DNA from 2 places in the Rhodoplanes sp. P11 genome. Region 2 is predicted to be linked to the other one. Evidence: riboswitches for the same ligand, from Rfam matches in the RefSeq annotation. Region 2 holds a riboswitch; the other holds the start of a gene.
The links. A riboswitch is a leader RNA that binds a small molecule or an ion and turns the genes downstream of it on or off. The one in region 2 is predicted to bind cobalamin.

Region 1 (9,924 bases), on a different contig from region 2:
GTGACGACGATCACCACGGCGCCGGCGCGGGCGGTGCGCTGGAGCAGCGCCAGCACCTCGATCTGGTGATAGGGGTCGAGCGACGCCACCGGCTCGTCGGCGAGCACCACCGGCGCCTCGACGGCGAGCATGCGGGCGAGCGCGACGCGGCTGCGCTCGCCGCCCGACAGCGCCGTGACGCGACGGTCCGCGAAGGCGACCACGTCGGCGGCCCGCATGGCGCGGTCGACCGCCTCGGCGTCGCGGCGGCCGAGCCGGGCCGGATCGGTGGCGCCGTGCGGATAGCGGCCGAGCGCCACGATGTCGCGCACCGGCAGCGGCCAGTGCACCACATGGCCCTGCGGCAGATAGGCGAAGCGGCGGGCGCGCTCGCGGGCCGAGAGCCCGCCCATGTCGTCGCCGCCGAGCATCACCCGGCCCTGCGCCGGCACCAGCCCGGCTAGTGCCCGGAGCAGCGAGGTCTTGCCGGCCCCGTTGGGACCGACCAGCGCCGCGAGGTGGCCGCGCGGCAGCGCCAGCGAGACGTCGTGAACCACCGGGCGGCCGCCGAGGGCGACCCGCAGACCGTCGGCGACCAGATAGGGTGCGGCGCTCATCCGAGCCCGCCCCCGAGGGCGCGGCGCTCCCGCATGATCAGCCACAGGAAGAAGGGGACGCCGATCAGCGCCGTCAGCACGCCGACCCGGACGCTGGTGGTGGCCGGCAGCAGCCGCACCGCGATGTCGGCGGACAACAGCAGCGCGGCGCCGCCCAGGGCGCTCGGCAGCATCAGCCGCGCCGGATCGTAGCCGACCAGCGGCCGCACCAGATGCGGCCCGATCAGCCCGATGAAGCCGATGGTGCCGGACACCGCGACCGAGCCGCCGACGCCGAGCGCCACCCCGAGAATGACGAGGAGACGGGTGCGGGCGACGTCGACCCCGAGGCTCGCCGCCGCCTCCTCGCCGAGGCCGAGTGGCCGGAAGGCGTGGCGCTGCGACGCCAGCACGGCGGCGCCCGCCACGATGAACGGCAGGGCCAGCACCACATGGCGCAGGCTGCGATCCTCCAGCGAGCCCAGCAGCCAGAACGAGATCTCCAGGGCCGCGAACGGATTGGGCGCCAGATTCATGGTCAGCGCCGTGCCGGCGCCGGCGAGGCTCGACAGCGCGAGACCGGACAGGATGAGGAGCAGCAGCGAGGCGTTGCGGCCGGCGACCACGAGCAGGGCGAAGACCGACACGAAGGCGGCCGCGATGGCGGCGATCGGCAGCACGAAGGACAGGACGTCGGCAAGCCCGGTGGCGATCACCAGCACGGCGCCCAGCGCCGCCGCCTGCGGGGCGCCGAACAGCTCGGGCGCCGCCAGCGGGTTGCGCAACAGCCCCTGGAGCGCCGCTCCCGACAGGCCGAGCGAGGCGCCCACCGCGGCCGCCAGGATGGCCCGCGGCAGCCGGATCTCCTGGACGATGATGCGGGTCTCCTCGGTGCCGCCGCCGGCGAGCGCCGCCAGCACGGCGCCGGGCGACACTCTCACCGGGCCGATGCCGAGCGACAGCAGCAGCAGGAGGACGACCAGGCTGCCCAGCAGCAGCACCGGAAGCCGTTCGAGGACGCGCAGCCGCACCCCGGTGGTGCCGGCCGTCGTTGCCGCATCGGTGCCGTCCAAGACGCTTCCTCCGTCGACCCGCCGTCGAACGAGCGCAAAACCGGGCAGGCGTGGAGCGCGAGCGGACGCGCGGGCCTGCCGTCGCCGGCCGGTCTCCTGGCTCGCGGATCGGGTCGTCCGCCTTCCCGGCCCCCGGGGTGGGGACCAGTGGCATCGGGACGATAGGCTCCGCTCACAGTTGCGGGGGCAGCCGCGGACTTGGGCGCAGTCCAAAGGACGAGCCCGCACCGCGTTCCCGTTTCACCTCTCGGTCGAGAGGCACCGGCGACGAGCCATATAACCATGCGGGCCGCGGCCGCACAAGGACGCGAGCCGGCCCGGCCGCCCCTGGAATCCGCAGCCGGCGCGGTATGATGGCGGTGATTCCGTCGCGGCCGGGCCGCCGCGCGGGCGACGCAACCGACCGAGCCCGCAGCCAATCCCGATGCTCGACTTCGCCGACCGCAGCCTCGTCCTCGTCGTCGCCGCCTGCCTGGAGGCGGCGGTCGCCTATCCGGACCCGCTGTTCCGGGCGATCGGCCATCCGGTGACGTGGCTCGGCGCCGTGATCGCCACCCTCGATCGGCGGCTCAACCGCCCCGACATCGCGGACGCGAGGCGGCGGGCCGCCGGCGTCGCCACCGTGGTCCTGCTGCTCGGGCTGGCGATCGCGGCCGGGCTGGTGATCGAGGCGATCGCGGTGGCGACGGCACCGCTCGGCGCCGTGCTGGCGGTGCTCGCCGCGACCAGCCTGATCGCCACCGGCAGCCTCGATCGCCATGTCGCCGCGGTCGCCCGGGCGCTCGACCAGGACGGCCTCGCCGGGGGTCGCCGCGCGGTCGCCCGCATCGTCGGCCGCGATCCCGCCACCCTCGACGCCGCCAGCGTCGCCCGCGCCGCCATCGAGAGCCTGGCCGAGAACGCCTCCGACGGCGTCACCGCGCCGGCCTTCTGGTTCCTGGTCGGCGGCCTGCCCGGCATGCTGGCCTACAAGGCGGTCAACACGGCCGACAGCATGATCGGCCACAAGACGCCGCGCCACCGCGCCTTCGGCTTCGCGGCGGCGCGCCTCGACGACCTCGTCAACCTGCCGGCGTCGCGGCTGACCGGGCTGATGCTGGTCGCCGCCGCCGCGGTGGTGCCGGGCGCCTCGGCGGCCGGGGCCTGGCGGGCGATGCGGCGTGACGCCCGCCGCCACACCTCGCCCAATGCCGGCTGGCCGGAGGCCGCCATGGCGGGGGCGCTGGGCCTGCGGCTCGCCGGTCCGCGGATCTATGGCGGCATCGGCGTCGACGCCGCCTGGATGGGCGACGGCCGCGCCGAGGCGACCGCCGACGACATCGTCCGGGCGCTGCGGCTCTACCGGGTGGCCTACACGGGTGCTGTCGCGCTCGTCGCCGCGGCGGCGCTGCTGCTCGTCGTCTGATACGAGATCCGGCTGATCCGTTGGATGGTCATTCCGGAAGCGGCGAAGCGGCTGTCCGGAATCCAGCCGAGAGTCCAGAGTCTGCCGCGCGATGACGTGTTTCGCTGGGTTCCGGGTTCGCGGGCTGGTCGCCCGCGCCCCGGAACGACGGCGAACTAATCACCCGGAAACAGTCTGAGCCGGCGCCGAGAGAGCGCCCGTCACCGCGGCGACGTCGGCCTCGAGGCCGAAGACGCGCGCCGCATTGGTCGACACCATCGCCCGGATCGCCGCGTCGTCGTAGCCGAGATCGAGGCAGAGCCGGACCCCGCGGCGGAATCCTTCGAGCGGCGAGAACACGCCGGTCTGACCCAGATCGGAGCACAGGATGGTGCGGTCGACGCCGGCCGCGTCGATCAGCGCCCGCAGGTCCTCGGCGCTGCGCGTCTTGAACTTCGAGCCTTCGAGGAACATGCACAGCGAGTGCTCGACATGGGCGCCGAGTCGCACCAGGCCGCGCACGTCGTCGAGCGTCGCCTCCACGATGTCCTCCGGATGGGTCAGCACCAGGCGGGAGACGCCGCGGCGCTTCGCCTCCTCGAACACCACCCAGGTCTCGCGGATATGCAGGTGGCCGCTCGCCAGCACCATCCCGGTCTTGGCGACGATGTCGAGGATCGCCTTGGTGTCGTCGCGCACGGTGCCGTCGGGATCGAGCACCGGCACGCCGACCGCCGGCCGCACCTTCTGGGTCGAGGCCGGATGCACCCAGGACGAGGTCTTCTCCCAGCGCAGGTGATGCTCGGCCGCCAGCGTCGGCATGAACACTACCTTGCCGCCCATCGCGGCGGTGTGCTCGACCGCCCACGGATTGAGGCCGCCGACCACGTTGTTGAGGGCGATGCCCGAGTAGATGCGGGTCCGCAGCTCGGGGAAGTTGGCCGTGATCAGCGCCGCGGTGGCGACGCCCGCATAGTCGTGGTCCTTGGTGATCACCGCGGCGAAGCCGGCCTCCGACATCTGCCGCACCAGCGCCAGATGGTCGAGGCCGCGCGGCGCGATCGACGGGCCGGAATGGACATGCGGATCGATGGCGCCGACGAGCAGCCGCGCGATGCGCGCCTCGTCGACCAAGGGGGTGGCGGTGCTGGTCATGCTGGTCTCTCTGGTTCATCGCCGCGCGACGCGGCCGGGCCGTGCAGCGCGGCGAAGCCGCGCCCTCAGGCCGGCATCGGATAGTCGTCGGCGTTGCGCACCACGCCCTGGCGGAGGAAGTCGAGCCGCGGCGGCGCGAACACGTCGACGAGGCGGCCCATGGGCGCGATGTTGCGGCTGGTGTGGATCACGGTCGGCGGGATCACGGTAACGGACGGGCTGCCGATCTCGGCGTGCAGATCGTCCACCCAGTCGTCCATGTCGGGCGTCCACGGCGTGCGCAGATGGTGAACCCAGGTGCTCTCCAGCGCCAGCGACGCCTGCTCGAAGTCGGCGTGCGAATGCGGGCTGAGCTTGTGGACATTGCGCGGCGCCGTCCACGGCACCAGCGGATTGACCATCAGGTTGGCGGTGCGGAAGACGCGCAGGAACGAGCCGTCGGTGACGTGATCGGCGAGCACGTAGTTGCGCAGCCGATAGCCGTCCTTCGGGGCCGGGCCGCGGCCGAGCGGAGCGACCAGCGGGGCGCCGGCCGCGTAATCGGCCGCGTTGACGGCGCGCGCCGCGAGATCGGCGGCCTCGGCCGAGAAGATGCGGGCGAGCGTGCCGGCGCGCCGCGCCACGACCCGGCTGTCGCCGGGCGGCACGATGGTGAGGGTGTCGGGCGCCGCCTCGACGGTCTCGGTGCCGGCCGTGACGGTGGCGGCGAGATCGTTGGCCAGCAGCACGTATTCGTCGGGGTTCTGCCGGGTCAGCACGGCGCCTTCCGCCACTTTGGAGACCGTCACGACGAAGTTGGCGCCGCGGCAGATCCAGGTCTCGACACCCGGTGCCGTCTCGCTCGGCGGCGTGTCGTAGAAGCGGGCCAGCACGGGCGGCAGCGGGCGGTTTCCGGTGGACATCGGGGATCTCCGCAAGAGGATGGACGGCGGCGCCCGCACCAGGCAGGCGCGGCGTGATCAGGACGTGGGCACCAGGGCATCGGCGGCCTGGCGCAGCAGGCTCTGGTCGGAGCCGAGGACGATCCATTCGACACCACGCGCCGCGAAGCGATCGCGCTCGGCCGCGTTGGCGACGAACATGCCGACCGTCTTGCCGGCGGCGCGGCCGATGGCGATCACCTTCTCGGCCGCCTCGGTCACGGCGGGCGCCTGCGGGCTCTCCAGCCCCATCGAGAGGGCGAGGTCGGCATAGCCGATGAACAGGCCGTCGACGCCGTCGACCGCCGCGATGGCGGCGGCGTTCGCCACCGCCTCGGCGCTCTCGATCTGGCACATCACGAAGGCGCCGGCGCCGGCATCGAGCGACTGCGTCATCGACAGGGTGCCGTAGCGGGCGAAGCGCGGCGAGCCGGAGAAGCCGCGGACGCCGCCGCGATGGCGTGTCATCGCCACGACGTCGCGGGCGATCGCCGGCGTGTCCACATGCGGGACGAGCAGGCCGGCGGCGCCGATGTCGAGCGTCGAGAGCACGGTCGCGGACCGCACCTCCGGGATGCGGACCGCGAGCGGCAGGCCGACCGCGCAGCTCGCCATCATCATCAGGTCGAGCGTCGTCCGGTCGAACGGCGCGTGCTCGGCGTCGATTACCGCGAAGTCGAGTCGGCTCAGGCCGAGGATCTCGACGACCTGCGGCGACGCGGTCTTCACGAAGGTGCCGATCCGCAGGCCGTCGCGCGGCATCGTCGGCAGGGTCAAGGGCATGGTGGTCCTCGGCAGGTGTAAGGAGGACGAAGGAGGCGGCCACCTTGGGCGACCGCCTTGGTCCGTATTACGATAATTTTTTCTGCTGTAAGATATACGTGAGAATGCGGAGCCGCAATCTGTCTCGCCGGTACAGAGCGGAATTCGCCCGCCGTCGTCCGGGCTCCGCCACGGTTCCCGAGGAAACGTATTTTCTATTCTTACTCCGAGATTTAACTGATCTCCATCGGTGGGGCGAAAGGCTCCGGACCCTGCCCACGCCGCCGGATCTCCATTAGGAGAGCAGCCTCGCTCATGGCCGCCGCGCGGCAGCGAGCCGCTTGACGGTACCGACAAACGGGCTCTAGGAATATCTCAGAACAAAAAATTGTCTCGTATAGCGTGACCAAAGATGATCACGCCTACGACACCTGGCGGGTGCGCCCGCTCTCGCGCACCCCGCTTTCGCCACGCGCCGCCCCCGTCGGCGCTCGCGGGCGCGGCCGTCCGGCCCCGGCCGTCCGCACCCGGCCCACATCGCTCCGGTCACCCGACCGGGCCCGGCCGATCGTCCCGAGACCGGCCGACGTGACACCGACACCGACCCGGGGAGGTCCGGATGATCTACCTGCCACGCTCGAACTTCGCGGCCAACCAGGAGCCGCAATGGCGCGTCTACAACAGGATCGCGGCGCGCCTGCTGCCGTTCCTGCTGGTGCTCTACGTCATCTCGTTCCTCGACCGGGTGAACGTCGGCTTCGCCAAGCTCCAGATGTCGGTCGACATCGGCCTCAGCGACGCGGCGTTCGGGTTCGGGGCGGGCGTGTTCTTCCTCGGCTACTGCGTCTGCGAGATCCCGAGCAATCTCGCGCTGCAACGCTTCGGCGCCAAGATCTGGATCGCCCGCATCATGATCGTGTGGGGGCTGATCTCGGCCGGGATGATGTTCGTCACCACCGAGACGCAGTTCTACGTGATGCGCTTCCTGCTCGGCGTCGCCGAGGCGGGCTTCTATCCGGGCATCATCCTGTATCTCACCTACTGGTTCCCGGCCCGGCTGCGCTCGCAGATCTGCGCCATCTTCTTTCTCGGCATCGCCTTCTCGGGCGTCATCGGCGGCCCGCTGTCGGGCTGGATCATGCACACCTTCTCGGGCGTGCAGGGCCTGCACGGCTGGCAGTGGATGTTCCTCATCGAAGGACTGCCGGCCACCATCGGCGGCATCGTGGCGTTCTTCTATCTCGACGACGGCCCCGCCAAGGCGAAGTGGCTGAACGACGACGAGCGCCGCCTGGTGGTCGATGCGCTGGTCGCCGAGGACCTTCAGAAGAAGGCGGCCGGCTACGGCCACCGCTTCCTCGACGCCATCAAGGACGTCAATGTCTGGCTGCTCGCCATCACCAACTTCTCGCTGCTCGGCGGCACCTACGGGCTGTCGTTCTGGATGCCGCAGATCGTCAAGGATCTCGGCGTCAACAACCTGCTGATCAACGGTCTCCTGACCGCCATCCCGTTCACCGCCGGCAGCATCGCCATGATCGTCGTCGGCAAGCACTCCGACCGTCACGCCGAGCGCAAGTGGCACACCGCGATCTGTGCGTTCGTCGGTGCCGCCGGCCTGGTGCTCAGCGGCATGTTCGGCCACAATCCCTACATCTCGCTGTTCGGCCTGTCGGTCGCGGTGTCGGGCGCCCTCGCCGGCCTCGCGGTGATGTGGGCCTTGCCCGCCACCATCCTGACCGGCGCGGCGGCTGCCGCCGGCATCGCCCTGATGGCGACCATCGGCAATCTCGGCGGCTACACCATGCCGTTCATTCTCGGCTGGGTGAAGCAGCTCACCCGCCAGGTCGAGTTCGGCCTCTATGCCATGGCGGCCATGATGGTGATCGGCGGGCTGGTCATGCTGATCATCCCCAAGCTGCGGCAGAATGCCGGCTCCGCCGCCACCTCGGCCGAGCCCGCCGAGCAGCCGGGCCCGGTCGCCTCGACGCTCTGATTGCTCCGACTTGCCGGCCGACCTACAAGACGGGTTCGATCGCGAGGCACGCCCCCGGGCGTGCCTCCGCCGCAGCGGCGCCGGCCCGGCCCGGCGACACCGCGACAGCCGCGCCGAGAACCCGATGACCAACGACTCCGCGAGACATGAAGGCCCGGCCCCGCAGGGCGGTGCACCGGCGCGGCCGACCGAGGCCGACGAGTTCTCGGTGCAGTCGGTCGCCACCTCGTTTCGCATTCTCGACGAGCTCGCCGCCGCCGGCCGGCCGCTGCGCCTCACCGAGATCGCCACCGCGCTCGACGAGACCAAGGCGAAGGTGCACCGCCACCTGACCACGCTGCGCCAGCTCGGCGTCATCGAGCAGGACGGCGGCACCGAACGCTACCGGCTCGGCTGGAAGCTGATGCAGCTCGGCGAGTCGGTGGCCGAGCAGTTCAATCTGCGCGAGATCGCCGCTCCCCACCTCACCGCCATCCGCGACGAGACGCGCGAGACCGCGCTGCTCGCCGTGCCGGTCGGCTGGGAGACCCAGGTGATCAGCGTCGCCGACAACATCCATGCGCGGGTGTTCATCTCGATCAAGCCCGGCAACCGGCCGCTGCCGCACGCCGCCGCCCAGGGCCGGGTGGTGCTGGCCTTCTCGGCACCCGACCTCGTCGATCGCGCGCTGTCGCGCGAGCTCCTGCGGCTCACCCCCTACACCATCACCGACAAGGTGCTGCTGCGCGAGCGGCTCGCGGCGATCCGCGAGCGCATGTGGGATACGGCCGACTCCGAGATCATCGAGGGCGTCAACACCCTGTCGGTGCCGATCCTGCGCGACGGCGACGAGATCGCCGGGGTGTTCTCGATCATCGGCCTGAGCCGCAGCGTGCCCGGCGATCCCGATCCGCGCCAGCTCGAGGTGCTGCACCGCCACGCCCGCATGCTGTCGGAATCGCTCAACGGCCTCGCCTATCGCCGGCTCCAGCCGGGCCCCGAGGAGCCGCCGCCACGCCGCCGCGGCCGCCCGCGCGGCGGCGGCTGAGCGCACCACGGCGCTCAGGACGGGATGTGGCGGCGCCAGCCGTCGGGACGCGGCGGCAGATCCGCGAAGGTCTTGCGGCGGTCGGCGGCGCGGCCGATCAGGTCGCGCGCCGTCACGCCCTTGCGGGCGAGATACTCGTCGAGCTCGGCGACCGCCGCGGCGAGCACCGAGAACCCGCGCACCATCACGGCCGACGCCATCTCGACCGCACACGCGCCGGCCAGCATCATGCGGGCGACGTCGAGGCCGCTCTGCGCCCCGTTGGTGCCGATCAGCGGCCTGTCTGGGCCGAGCCGGCTGCGGGACTCGGCGAGCCACCGGCAGGTGAGCGGCAGGTTCCAGGCGCCACCGAAACCCAGCATGGTGTCGAGCATCGGCGCGAAGGTCTCGACGTCGGGAACGAGCCCGAGCGCGCGGCCCGCCATCACCACCGCCTCGCCGCCGGCCTCGAAGGCCGCCGCCGCGAGATCCGGCACCCGCTCGCTCTGGCCGCTGATCTTCACCCACAGCGGGATCGACACCGCGGCCCGCACGGCGGCGACGATCTCGGCCACCCGGGCCGGATCGAGCTCGGTCGCCACCGCGCCCTTCGCCTGGCTCGCATAGGGGGTGCCGATGTTCAGCTCCAGCACGCGGATGCCGGCCTCCTCGACCTGCCGCGCCATGGCGACGCAGGGCTCCAGCCGGGCCAGGATCAGGCTCGCCACCGCATAGGAGTCGTGGGCACGCGCCTCGCGGTCGAGCCTCGCGGTCTGCTCCAGCCACGCCGCGAAGGGCAGCGGCGTCAGCCCCGAGCGACAGGCCAGCATGGCGGCGGCGGGGGCGTCCTTCGACCACGGCAGCGGCCGCCACTCCGCGTCGAGCAGCAGATACTCGGCCGCCTGGAGCTGGCGGCGCGCCGCCTCCGACTCGTTGGTCGACTTCACCACCACGGCGCCGGCCCCGGCGGCCAGCGCCCGCCGCACCCCGTCGGCATCGATCAGGTGCTCGGCGGCGCCGGCGATGACCGGGTTCTTCAGCGTCACCCGGCCG
Region 2 (9,924 bases):
GCAGCAGCAGCGCATCATGCGGGTGGCGCGGCCGCTCGCAGCGGACCCGCACATAGAGGCCGTGCAGCCCCTGCGTCTCCCGCACGGCCGCCGGCAGCGCCCGCCATGCCGCGATGTCGCCGAGGGGTCCGCCGGCGCACCAGCCGAAGCCGAGACGGCCGGGCGCGCGCCGCATCAGCACCAGGGCCAGGGCCCGCACGGCGCCGCCGTCCGCTGCCGGCGCCACGTAGTGCAGCGGCTCCCAGCCGAGACTGCGGTGATAGCGCCCCCACTCGTAGCTCTGGAACGGCGAGGCGTCGGCGAGGCGGCCGAGCTCGGTGTTCCACGACAGCCGCGCCTCCTCGTCGCTCATCAGCCGCCACGGGCTCGGCTCGTCGTCCGGCATCGGCTTCGCGGACATCGGCGTCGCAGGCATCACCCCTCCGTCCGGTCGTCGGCGCCTTGGGGCCGGTCGCGACACGTTCGCGGGCCGACGCCCGCCCCGGTCGGCGGACGATCTCCACGATGGTCCCGTCGGGCAGGCAGGTTCGAGGGTCGGCGACGACGACGTGAGATCGAAAACCAAGCGGCGCGCTCGCGTCAATGGACGCAAATGTCGCGCGTCCTCAGCTCCGCGAGCCGAGCAGCGCGGCGCGGCATACGGCGGTAATATGAAACACCACGCATCGCCGGCGCGCGATCGAACTGATCACGTCGACACGTCGACCGACACGCCGGGCCTGCCCCGACGCGCCGCGGGAGCGCGGGCTTTCGCCCGCGCCCGCCGTCACAAGACCGCTCAGAACGTCGCGCCCGCCCGCACCATGAAGGTGCGCCCCGCCAGCGGATAGGCGTTGTAGCGACCGAGTGCCGCGGTGGACGCCACCGCGTAGTCGAAATACTCCTGATCGAACAGGTTCTGCACCGCGACCGACCAGAAATAACGGTCGAAGCGGCCGCCGAGCCGGACATCCACCAGCGTCACGGCCGGAACCAGCGGCTGCCGGTTGGCCTGGTCGTTGTCCATCCGCCGCGAACCGACGAAGCGGACGTCGCCGGTGAACACCAGGCGCTCGTCGAGGATGTTCCACACCACGCCGGCACTCGCCGTGTTGCGCGCCACCAGCGGCACGTCGTTGCCGGCGAACGGCCCTTCGCGGAACACCGAGCGGGTGTAGGCGACGCCGCCCTTGAGGAGAATCGTGTCGGTGACGCGCGCCGACATCATCGCCTCGCTGCCGTAGCGCCGGGTCGGATCGAGATTGACGTTGGCGAACAGGTCGGGCCGGTAATGGATCTCGTTGTCGAGATACATGTCGTACAGGCTCCACTGCATGTCGAAGATGCCGACATGCGCCCGCACGCCCGCCTCGATGTCACGCGACGTCTGGGTCCGCAGATCGAAGTCGGCGGTGCCCGGCCGCACCGCGATGCGCTCGTCCACATTGGGCACGCGGAAGCTCTGCGCCGCGCGTCCGAACAGCGTGATCATGTCGCCGAGCCGCTGCTCCAGGCCGATGTGCCAGGCGGTGTTGTAGGAGGCGTCGTCATAGGGCCGCGCCTGGGTGATGAAGCACCCATAGGGCGAGCACGGCGCCGACGGATCGATCGCGTCGCTCGCCCGCACCGAGGTGCGCTGGACGCGCCCGCCGACCGACACCTCGGTGCCGGGCCGCACCGTCACGGTGTTCATCGCATAGCCGGCGAGCGTCGTCTGGGCGAGATCGTATTGGCGGTAGGCCGGACTGCCGTTGTACCAGCTCCGCGGCGACTCGTAGGACGAGTCGTAGAAGTCGAAGCCGCTCATCGAGCGCCACGGCATGCCGAACAGGTCGAGCTCGGCCTTCAGGCGCGGCGTGAACGAGACGGTGGTCAGCGTCGTCTCGGTGTAGCTCTGCGGCACCGGGCAGCCCTTGTCGACCTCGCCGGTGATGAAGTCGAAGCAATAGCCGAAGAAGCCGTACTGCTGGGCGCGCCGGCGCACCCCGCCGTCGACGATCAGCTCGGTGCCGGGCCGCAGCGCGTAGAGGAAGCCGCCGGTGGCGGTGACCTGCTGCTGCTTGGCGAAGTCGTAGGGCGTGCTGGCACCGCGGCGGTCGGTGATCAGCTCGTTGATGCCGCGCGCCGGATCGACACTGCGGTCCCCCGGCAGGCCGAGCTGCTGGTCGCTCACCGCGGTGTTGAAATAGATCTCGCCCCAGTCCTTCGTGTAGCGATAATCGGCGACGCCGTTGTACTGGCGGTACTTGCTGTTGTCGCGGTAGCCGTCCGCCTGGACACCGTTGCCGAACAGCGCGAGGGCGTGCGCATCCCGCGTCATCGTCGCCGAGACACGGCCCTCGCTCTGGTTGAACGAGCCGTAGGCGCCCTCGACCCGCAGGCTGGGCGGCGCCTTGGCGCCGGACTTGGTCACGATGTTGATGACGCCGCCGACCGCGCCGTCGCCATACAGCACGCCGCCCGAGCTGCCGCGCGTCACCTCGATGCGCTCGATGCTGTTGAGCGGGATCGAACCCCAGTCGACGCCCTGGAGATCCGGCACGTCGACACGGCGGCCGTTGATCAGCACCAGCGTGTTGGAAATGCCGGTGGCGCCGAAACCGCGGATGTCGACGGTCGAGCGCGCCCCGTTGGCGCCCCCGTACATGTTCGAGACCTGCACGCCGGTCTGGCGCGACAGGATGCCCGGCACGGTCTGCTCGGGCGAGCGGGCGATCTCCTCGGCGGTGATCACCGTGGTGGAGGCGCCGGTGATGCCGGCATCGAGGCGGGTGGCGGTGACGTAGAGATCGGGCAGCGCCGTGTCGGCCGTCTGGGCGTGGGCCGTGGTGGCGAGCAGGAGCGAGAGGGCGGCCGCCGATGCGGCGCGGCGGTCGAATCTAGCGAGGCAGGACATGCCGAGGTTCCTTCGCGGGATGCGGATCATGCGGATGGTCGGGCATGAGCCGGCGCGAAGGACCGATCGGGCGGCGGCGCCGTCCGTCGGTACGTCGAAGGTCACACAAGAACGTCATCGAGTCCCCGCGCCGGTCACGATGTCACCGCTGCGAAGACCGCTCCGTATGGGGCTTCCCGCCCATCGGTTGGGTGACGGTGTCGGCAGGTCTCCTGGCTCGCGGGTCTCCGCCGCATCCGGCCTTCCCGGTTTCCCAGTGGCCGTCTCGGATGCGGCTCGCCGCTCACAGTTGCGGGTCCAGCCACGGCTTCACGGCTTTGCGGCCGTGTTCCGTGTTCCCTCTCTCGTCCCCGCGGTCGCCCGCGGAGAACCGACACGCGCACACTTTCGGGCGCACACCCCCGCAGGTCAATCGTGCAGGACCCGACCCGATCGCATTAGCTCGCGAGGTGTTGCACGCCGCCCACACCCCGCGGGTAATGGTGAGCGGGTCGGTCGCGAGCGGGTCAGTCGTCTGTGGGGTCCGCCGTGGTCTCGGCGAGCAGCCAGCCCAGATAGCTCTGGTCGACGCTCTCGATCGGCAGCACCAGAATGGCCGGCGTCGTGTAGGGATGCCGCTCCTTGACGGCGGCCCGCACATCCTCGGCGAGCGAGGCGCGGGTCTTGACGATCATCACGACCTCCTCGGCCCGCTCGATCGCCCCCTCCCAGCGATAGACCGACACCATCCCGGGGAAAATGTTGACGCACGCGGCGAGGCGGCGCTCGACGAGGAGCCGCCCCGCCTCCTCCGCCTCGACAAGCCCCGGGAAGGTCGTATAGACGAAGACCGCGCGTTCCATCGCCACTCCTTGTCGTCGGCAGCGGCGCCGACACGGCACGAACCGATTCACGAGTCGCCGCACGAGGCGCCGAATGAGCCGCCTGCCCGCCGACATCGAGCGGATCGCCTTCGTGGCCAGCCCGACCCGGGAGGCCGAGGCGGCGCTGGAGACGCTCACCCGCCGCTACGGCAATGTCGAGCCCGCCGACGCCGACGTGATCGTCGCCCTCGGCGGCGACGGCCTGATGCTAAAGACCCTGCACGTCCTGATGGGCTCCGGCAAGCCGATCTACGGCATGCATCGCGGCACCATCGGGTTCCTGATGAACGACTATCGGGAGGACGGGCTGAAGGAGCGGCTGCACGCCGCCGAGGCGACCATCATCCACCCGCTGGTGATGCGCACCGTCGACGCCGACGGCCAGGGGCACGAGCACCGCGCCATCAACGAGGTGTCGCTGTTCCGCCAGGCCTGGCAGGCGGCGCGCCTGAACGTGCTGGTCGACGGCAAGCAGCGCCTGCGCGAGCTGACCGCGGACGGCATCATGGTGGCGACCCCGGCGGGCTCCACCGCCTACAACCTGTCGGTCGGCGGCCCGATCATCCCGATCGGCTCGCCCCTGCTGGCGCTGACACCGATCAGCCCGTTCCGGCCGCGGCGCTGGCGCGGCGCGCTCTTGCCCGACACCGCGGTGGTCACCATCGAGGTGCTGGAGGCCGACAAGCGGCCGGTGGCGGCGGTCGCCGATCACGACGAGGTGCGCTTCGTCCAGCACGTCGATGTCCGCATGGATCACGCCATCGACCTGCTGATGCTGTTCGACCCCGGCCACAGTCTCGACGAGCGGATTCTGCGCGAGCAGTTCACCCACTGATCTTGTTTTCGGGTGATCAGTCGGCCGTCGTTCCGGGGCGCGGCACCCGGATCGGCGCTTCGCGTCGTCCGGGCGCAGGCTCCGTCGCGAACCCGGAAACCAGCGACACACGTCATCCCACGGCAAACTCTGGACTCTCGGCTGGATTCCGGATCGCCGCTTCACGGCTTCCGCAATGACACCCGAATGGATCAGCCGGATCTCGCATGAGCCGCGGCCCCGTCCGGCCACAGGGTTAACCTCAACCCTTCCTTAAAGCTTCCCCGGCCAGTATCCGGCATGGTCCGGTCCCTGTTCGGCGTGCGTCCCCTGTCATGATCCGCATCGATTTCAACCGGCTGCGGTTTCTTCTCGTCGACGACAACGCGCACATGCGCCGCATCCTGCGCACGCTGCTGCACGGCTTCGGGTCGCGCGAGGTGTACGAAGCCGAGGACGGCGCCGCCGGGCTCGAAGCCTTCACGCACAACATTCCCGACATCGTCATCACCGACTGGGCGATGCCGATCTTCGACGGGCTCGAATTGACCCAGATGATCCGGCAGCCGGGCGCCAACGCCAATCCGTTCGTGCCGATCATCATGCTGACCGGCCACTCGGAGAAGAAGCGCGTGATGGCGGCGCGCGACTGCGGCGTCACCGAGTTCCTGGTCAAGCCGATCTCGGCCAACGCGCTCTATCAGCGCATCCTGACCGTGGTGGTGAATCCGCGGCCCTTCATCAAGACCAAGACGTTCTTCGGTCCCGACCGACGCCGTCTGGTCAACCCGAACTATGTCGGGGTCGAGCGCCGCAAGGGCACCGCCAAGGCGGAGATCATTCCGCAGCAGGCGCTGTTCGAGCGCGTCAAGATCACCGAGTGAGCGGAGGCCGACGATGACGTCCGGCCGGAAAGACGGTCCGCGCAAGCCCGGCAAGCGCGCCTTGCCCAAGGTCACGCGCTTCCGCGATCACGAAGTGATCGTGCCGCCCGACCCGCTGCGCGACGCCTGGCACAGAACCGGCGCCGACGACCACGATCCCCCTGGCAACGACCCGGTCGCCGCGGCCGAACGCGCCCTCGCGGCCCTCTCGGGCGAGTTCGCCGGCTGGATGGACAGCGAGTGCGAGCGCCTCGACGCCGCCCGCCGCGCCGTGCAGGCGCGCGGCTTCGACGCCGAGACCCGCCAGGCGCTCCATCACGCCGCCCACGACATCAAGGGACAGGCCGCGACCTTCGGGTTCCCGGACGCCGCCGCGGCGGCGGCCAGCCTGTGCCGGCTGATCGAGCGCACCGCCGACGCCCGCCGCATCCCGCTGGTGCTGGTCGACCAGCATGTCGACGCCGTGCGGGCGATCGTGCGCGAGCGCGACTCGATCGGCGCCGCCGCGCTGGCGGCCGAGCTGACCACCCGGCTGCGCGAGGCCACCGACGCGGTCCTGCGCGACGAGCCCGGCGGCCTCGGCGACGACGACAGCATCGTCAGCCCGCCGACGGTGCCGCGGTCGGACCCGCGCTGAGCCGACCGCGCTCGATCCGCTCGCCCGTCACGTCGCCGCGAGACGCGGCACCTCGGGCCAGTCCGGCTCGTCGTGCGGCAGCACCCAGGGCTCGCGCAGCGCCGCCGCGGTCCATGCCTGCCAGGCCGGCAGCGCCATCATGGCATCCATGTAGCGGCGCGCCTCCGGACCGACCTCGACCGCATAGGTGTGGAAGCGCGACACCACCGGCGCATACATCGCGTCGGCGGCGCCGAAGCGGCCGAACAGGAACGGCCCGCCGGCCGCCTCGCCGAAGCGCGCCCGGCAGGTGCGCCAGATCGCCTCGATGCGAACGATGTCACGCCGCACCTCGTCGCCGAGCGGGCGCGCCGCCGGCGGCCGCGCCATGTTCATCGGCAGCGCCCGGCGCAGCGCCGCAAAGCCCGCATGCATCTCGGTGGCGACCGCGCGGGCGTGGGCGCGCTCGGCCCGGCCGGCCGGCCACAGCTCGGCCTCCGGATGGGTCTCGGCGACGTATTCGAGAATGGCGAGCGACTCCCAGATGCGCACCTCGCCGTCGATCAGCACCGGCACCTTGCCGGTGCCGGAATGCTGGCCCACCCGCGCCTTGAAGTCCGGATCGTCGAGCGACACCACGGTCTCCTCGAACGGGATACCGGCCACCGTCATGGCGATCCACGGGCGGAACGACCACGACGAGTAGTTCTTGTTGCCGATTACGAGATGCAGTCCCATCGGGCTCCTCCGGCGCGGCGACGCAGGGCGCGTCCGCCGCCCCATTCAGCCCCGGGAAGACGGCGGACCGCAACCCGGACGACGCCGTAGCGGCACCGCCCCGGCACCGGCACGAAGACGCGCCGCGACGGCCGGCCACGGCACCACCACGACGACCAGGCCGAGCAGGATCAGGACCATACCGGCGCCGCGCAGCGGCCCGAACCGCTCGCCGAACACCAGCGCCACGGCGACGACGCCGGTGCACGGCGACAGCAGCGCGAACGGCGCCACCGCGGCGCTCGGATAGCGCTGCATCAGCCGGCCCCAGATCGCGAAGGCGACCGTGGTGGCGAGCGTGGCGAGGAACACGACGGCGACGAGGCTCGCGGCCGAGCTGCGCGCCACCGCGGCGATCAGCGACGGGTCGGGATCGAGGGCGAGCGACACCAGCCAGGCGGGGATCGGCGGCACCAGGCTGCACCAGATCATCAGCGGCACCATGGCGACACCGGCGGGCGTCTGCCGCAGCAGGATCGAGCCGATCGCCCAACTCATCGCCGCCAGCATGGCGAGGCCGAGCGCCAGCGGCGGCAGATCGGCACCGACCGTCAGCGCGATCAGCATCAGCCCCGCGAAGGCGACGAGCAGCCCCACCGCCTGCCGCGGTGTCGGCCGCTCGCGCAGCACCACGGCGGCGATCAGCACCGCGAAGAAGGCATGCATCTGGGTCGTCACCGAGGCCAGCCCGGGCGGCAGGCCGGCGGCGAGCGCCAGGAACAGCAGCAGGAACTGGCCGGTGAACAGCGTCGCCCCGATCGCCAGGATCGACCGCCACGGCAGCTTCGGGCGCGGCACGAACAGGACCGGAAGCGAGGCCAGCAGGAAGCGCAGCACCGCCATCTGGGAGGCCGTGAAGCTCTCCAGCGCGAACGGATAGGCCACGTAGGTCAGGCCCCAAATCACGTTGGCGAGCACCGCCAGCGCCATGTCGTGCGGTCGCATACGCTCCCGGCCCCCTCGCCGCCGCGACAGCCGGTCCCGGGGATCGAGGTCGGCGCGGCGTCCGGCGCTTCTACGCCGGCGGGTCCGACGGCACGACGGCCGCAACCGGAAGGGCTGCCCTGCGGTCCCGGGTGGTCGTGTGACGGCCGGCTGTCGTCCGGCCGCTCGTCCTTCAGCCGCGGGGCTCGACCGGGCCGCCCGCCTTCTTCCAGGCGCCGAAGCCGCCACCGATATGCGCCACGGGGGCGAGCCCCATGCGCTTGGCCGTGAAGGTGGCGAGCGCCGAGCGGGCGCCGGCGGCGCAGAAGAACACGAACTTCTTGTCCTGGGCGAACACCGGCTTGTGGTAGGGACTCGCCGGATCGATCCAGAACTCCAGCATGCCGCGCGGGCAGTGGAAGGCGCCGGGCACGCGGCCGTCGCGATCGAGCTCGCGGATGTCGCGGATGTCGACGAGGACGGTGTCGTCGCGGCCGACGAGCGCGATCGCCTGCGCGGGCGTCAGGGTCTCGATCTCGCGTTCGGCCTCGGCTACCAGATCGGCGGCGCGCACCGTGATGGTCTGCGGCATGACGGTCCCTCTTCCCGCAGCCGGCCCGCCCGGCGGCGGGCGGCGGATGCGGACCTGTGACGACGCCCCGATAGTCGGGTCGGCCAGGAGGATTTGGCAATGCCGTTGTTCGACCCGCTCGACCTCGCGGCCATCACGGTGTTCGGGCTCGCCTGGGCCTCCTATGCGATCGCCATGGAATGGACGCGGATCGGCCGCCTCAACCTCAACGCCCGAATGGACGATGTGCGGGCCGAATGGATGCGGCGGATGCTGAGCCGGGAGGTGCGCATCGTCGACGCCCAGATCATGGCGGCGCTCCAGAACGGCGCCGCCTTCTTCGCCTCGACGTCGCTGATCGCGGTCGGCGGCGCGCTGTCGCTCCTGCGCTCCACCGCCGAGGTGGTGTCGGTGCTGTCGTCGCTGCCCGTGGCGCTGCCCACCGCCCGCGAGCTGTGGGAGGCGAAGGCGATCGGTCTCGTCGTCATCTTCGTCTACACGTTCTACAAGTTCGCGTGGTCGTACCGGCTGTTCAACTACGTCGCCATCATGCTGGGCGCGACGCCGCCACCGGCCGAGCGCGACACCGAGGCGGCGCGGCGGCACGTCGCCCGCACCACCCGGCTGTTCCAATCCGCCGGGCGCCATTTCAACCGCGGCCAGCGGGCGCTGTTCTTTGCCCTTGCCTATCTGGGCTGGTTCGTCGGCCCGTGGGTGCTGATCGGCGCCACGGTGGCGGTCGTCCTCGTCGTCTGGCACCGGCAGTTCGCCTCCGAGTCGCTGCGCGCCGTGCGCGACGAGCCGCCCGAGGACACAGCCGCGCCTGATCAGCCTCCCTCCGGCCCCGGGAACAGCGCCGACGATCTCCCGGTGAGCCGGTAGACCAGGAGGCCGACCCATTCGCGCATCGCGGTGTCGGTGCGGCGCAGGCCGTCGCCGATGGTCGGGAACGGCCGCCAGAGGTCGACGCGGCCGCGCGTGCGGACGTCGACCGGATACGCCTCGACCGGGAAGCCGGCCCGCCGGAACACGCCGATGGCGCGCGGCATGTGATAGGCCGAGGTGACCAACAGCCAGCGTTCGCCGGGCTTCGGATCGGTGAGCGTCTTCGAATAGACGGCGTTCTCGACGGTGTTGCGCGAGCGATCCTCGGCGACGAGCTGCGCCGCCGGCACGCCGAGCTCGGCCAGGAGACGCAGCGCCACCGCCGACTCGTTGCCGTCGGGCAGGAGAAAGCCGGGATCGCCGCCCGAATGGACGAGGCGGGCGGACGGATGGCGGCGGGCGAGCGTGGCGGCGGCGGTCAGCCGCTCGGCCGCCTCGTTCAGCACCACGATGCCGCGCGCCTCGGCGACGTCGGGGGTGACGGCACCACCCAGAACGACGATCCCGGCCACCGGCCGCCCATCGTCGGGGATCGGCGGGAAACGGTCCTCCAGCGGAACGAGCAGGGCGTTGCCGAGGGGCGACCAGCCGAGCAGCGCGACCAGCACGACACTGGCGACGACGAGCCGCAGGCCCGCGCGCCGCCAGCGGGTGGCGAGCAGCACGATGCCGAGGAGCCCCAGGACGACCAGGAGATTGGACGGCAGGGCGAAGA

Region 1: it holds a riboswitch for cobalamin, as region 2 does, so the genes downstream of both, ACFQUV_RS02970 (iron ABC transporter permease) here and ACFQUV_RS23895 (TonB-dependent receptor) in region 2, are expected to answer to the same signal.

The regions. Positions count from the first base shown of each region.
Region 1 covers NZ_CAXWGY010000001.1:648,253-658,176, reverse strand. The annotation lists gene ACFQUV_RS02975 (ABC transporter ATP-binding protein) at 1-596, opposite strand, end outside; gene ACFQUV_RS02970 (iron ABC transporter permease) at 593-1,606, opposite strand; cobalamin riboswitch at 1,717-1,929, opposite strand; gene cbiB (adenosylcobinamide-phosphate synthase CbiB) at 2,073-3,053, shown strand; gene ACFQUV_RS02960 (DUF6282 family protein) at 3,213-4,187, opposite strand; gene ACFQUV_RS02955 (hypothetical protein) at 4,253-5,089, opposite strand; gene ACFQUV_RS02950 (HpcH/HpaI aldolase/citrate lyase family protein) at 5,147-5,890, opposite strand; gene ACFQUV_RS02945 (MFS transporter) at 6,489-7,865, shown strand; gene ACFQUV_RS02940 (IclR family transcriptional regulator) at 7,990-8,892, shown strand; gene ACFQUV_RS02935 (tRNA-dihydrouridine synthase) at 8,907-9,924, opposite strand, start outside.
Region 2 covers NZ_CAXWGY010000021.1:233,116-243,039, forward strand. The annotation lists gene ACFQUV_RS23890 (GNAT family N-acetyltransferase) at 1-415, opposite strand, end outside; gene ACFQUV_RS23895 (TonB-dependent receptor) at 779-2,875, opposite strand; cobalamin riboswitch at 3,060-3,265, opposite strand; gene cutA (divalent-cation tolerance protein CutA) at 3,382-3,717, opposite strand; gene ACFQUV_RS23905 (NAD kinase) at 3,791-4,573, shown strand; gene ACFQUV_RS23910 (response regulator) at 4,888-5,436, shown strand; gene ACFQUV_RS23915 (Hpt domain-containing protein) at 5,450-6,073, shown strand; gene ACFQUV_RS23920 (glutathione S-transferase family protein) at 6,101-6,790, opposite strand; gene ACFQUV_RS23925 (EamA family transporter) at 6,836-7,774, opposite strand; gene ACFQUV_RS23930 (rhodanese-like domain-containing protein) at 7,947-8,345, opposite strand; gene ACFQUV_RS23935 (DUF599 domain-containing protein) at 8,445-9,206, shown strand; gene ACFQUV_RS23940 (YdcF family protein) at 9,152-9,924, opposite strand, start outside.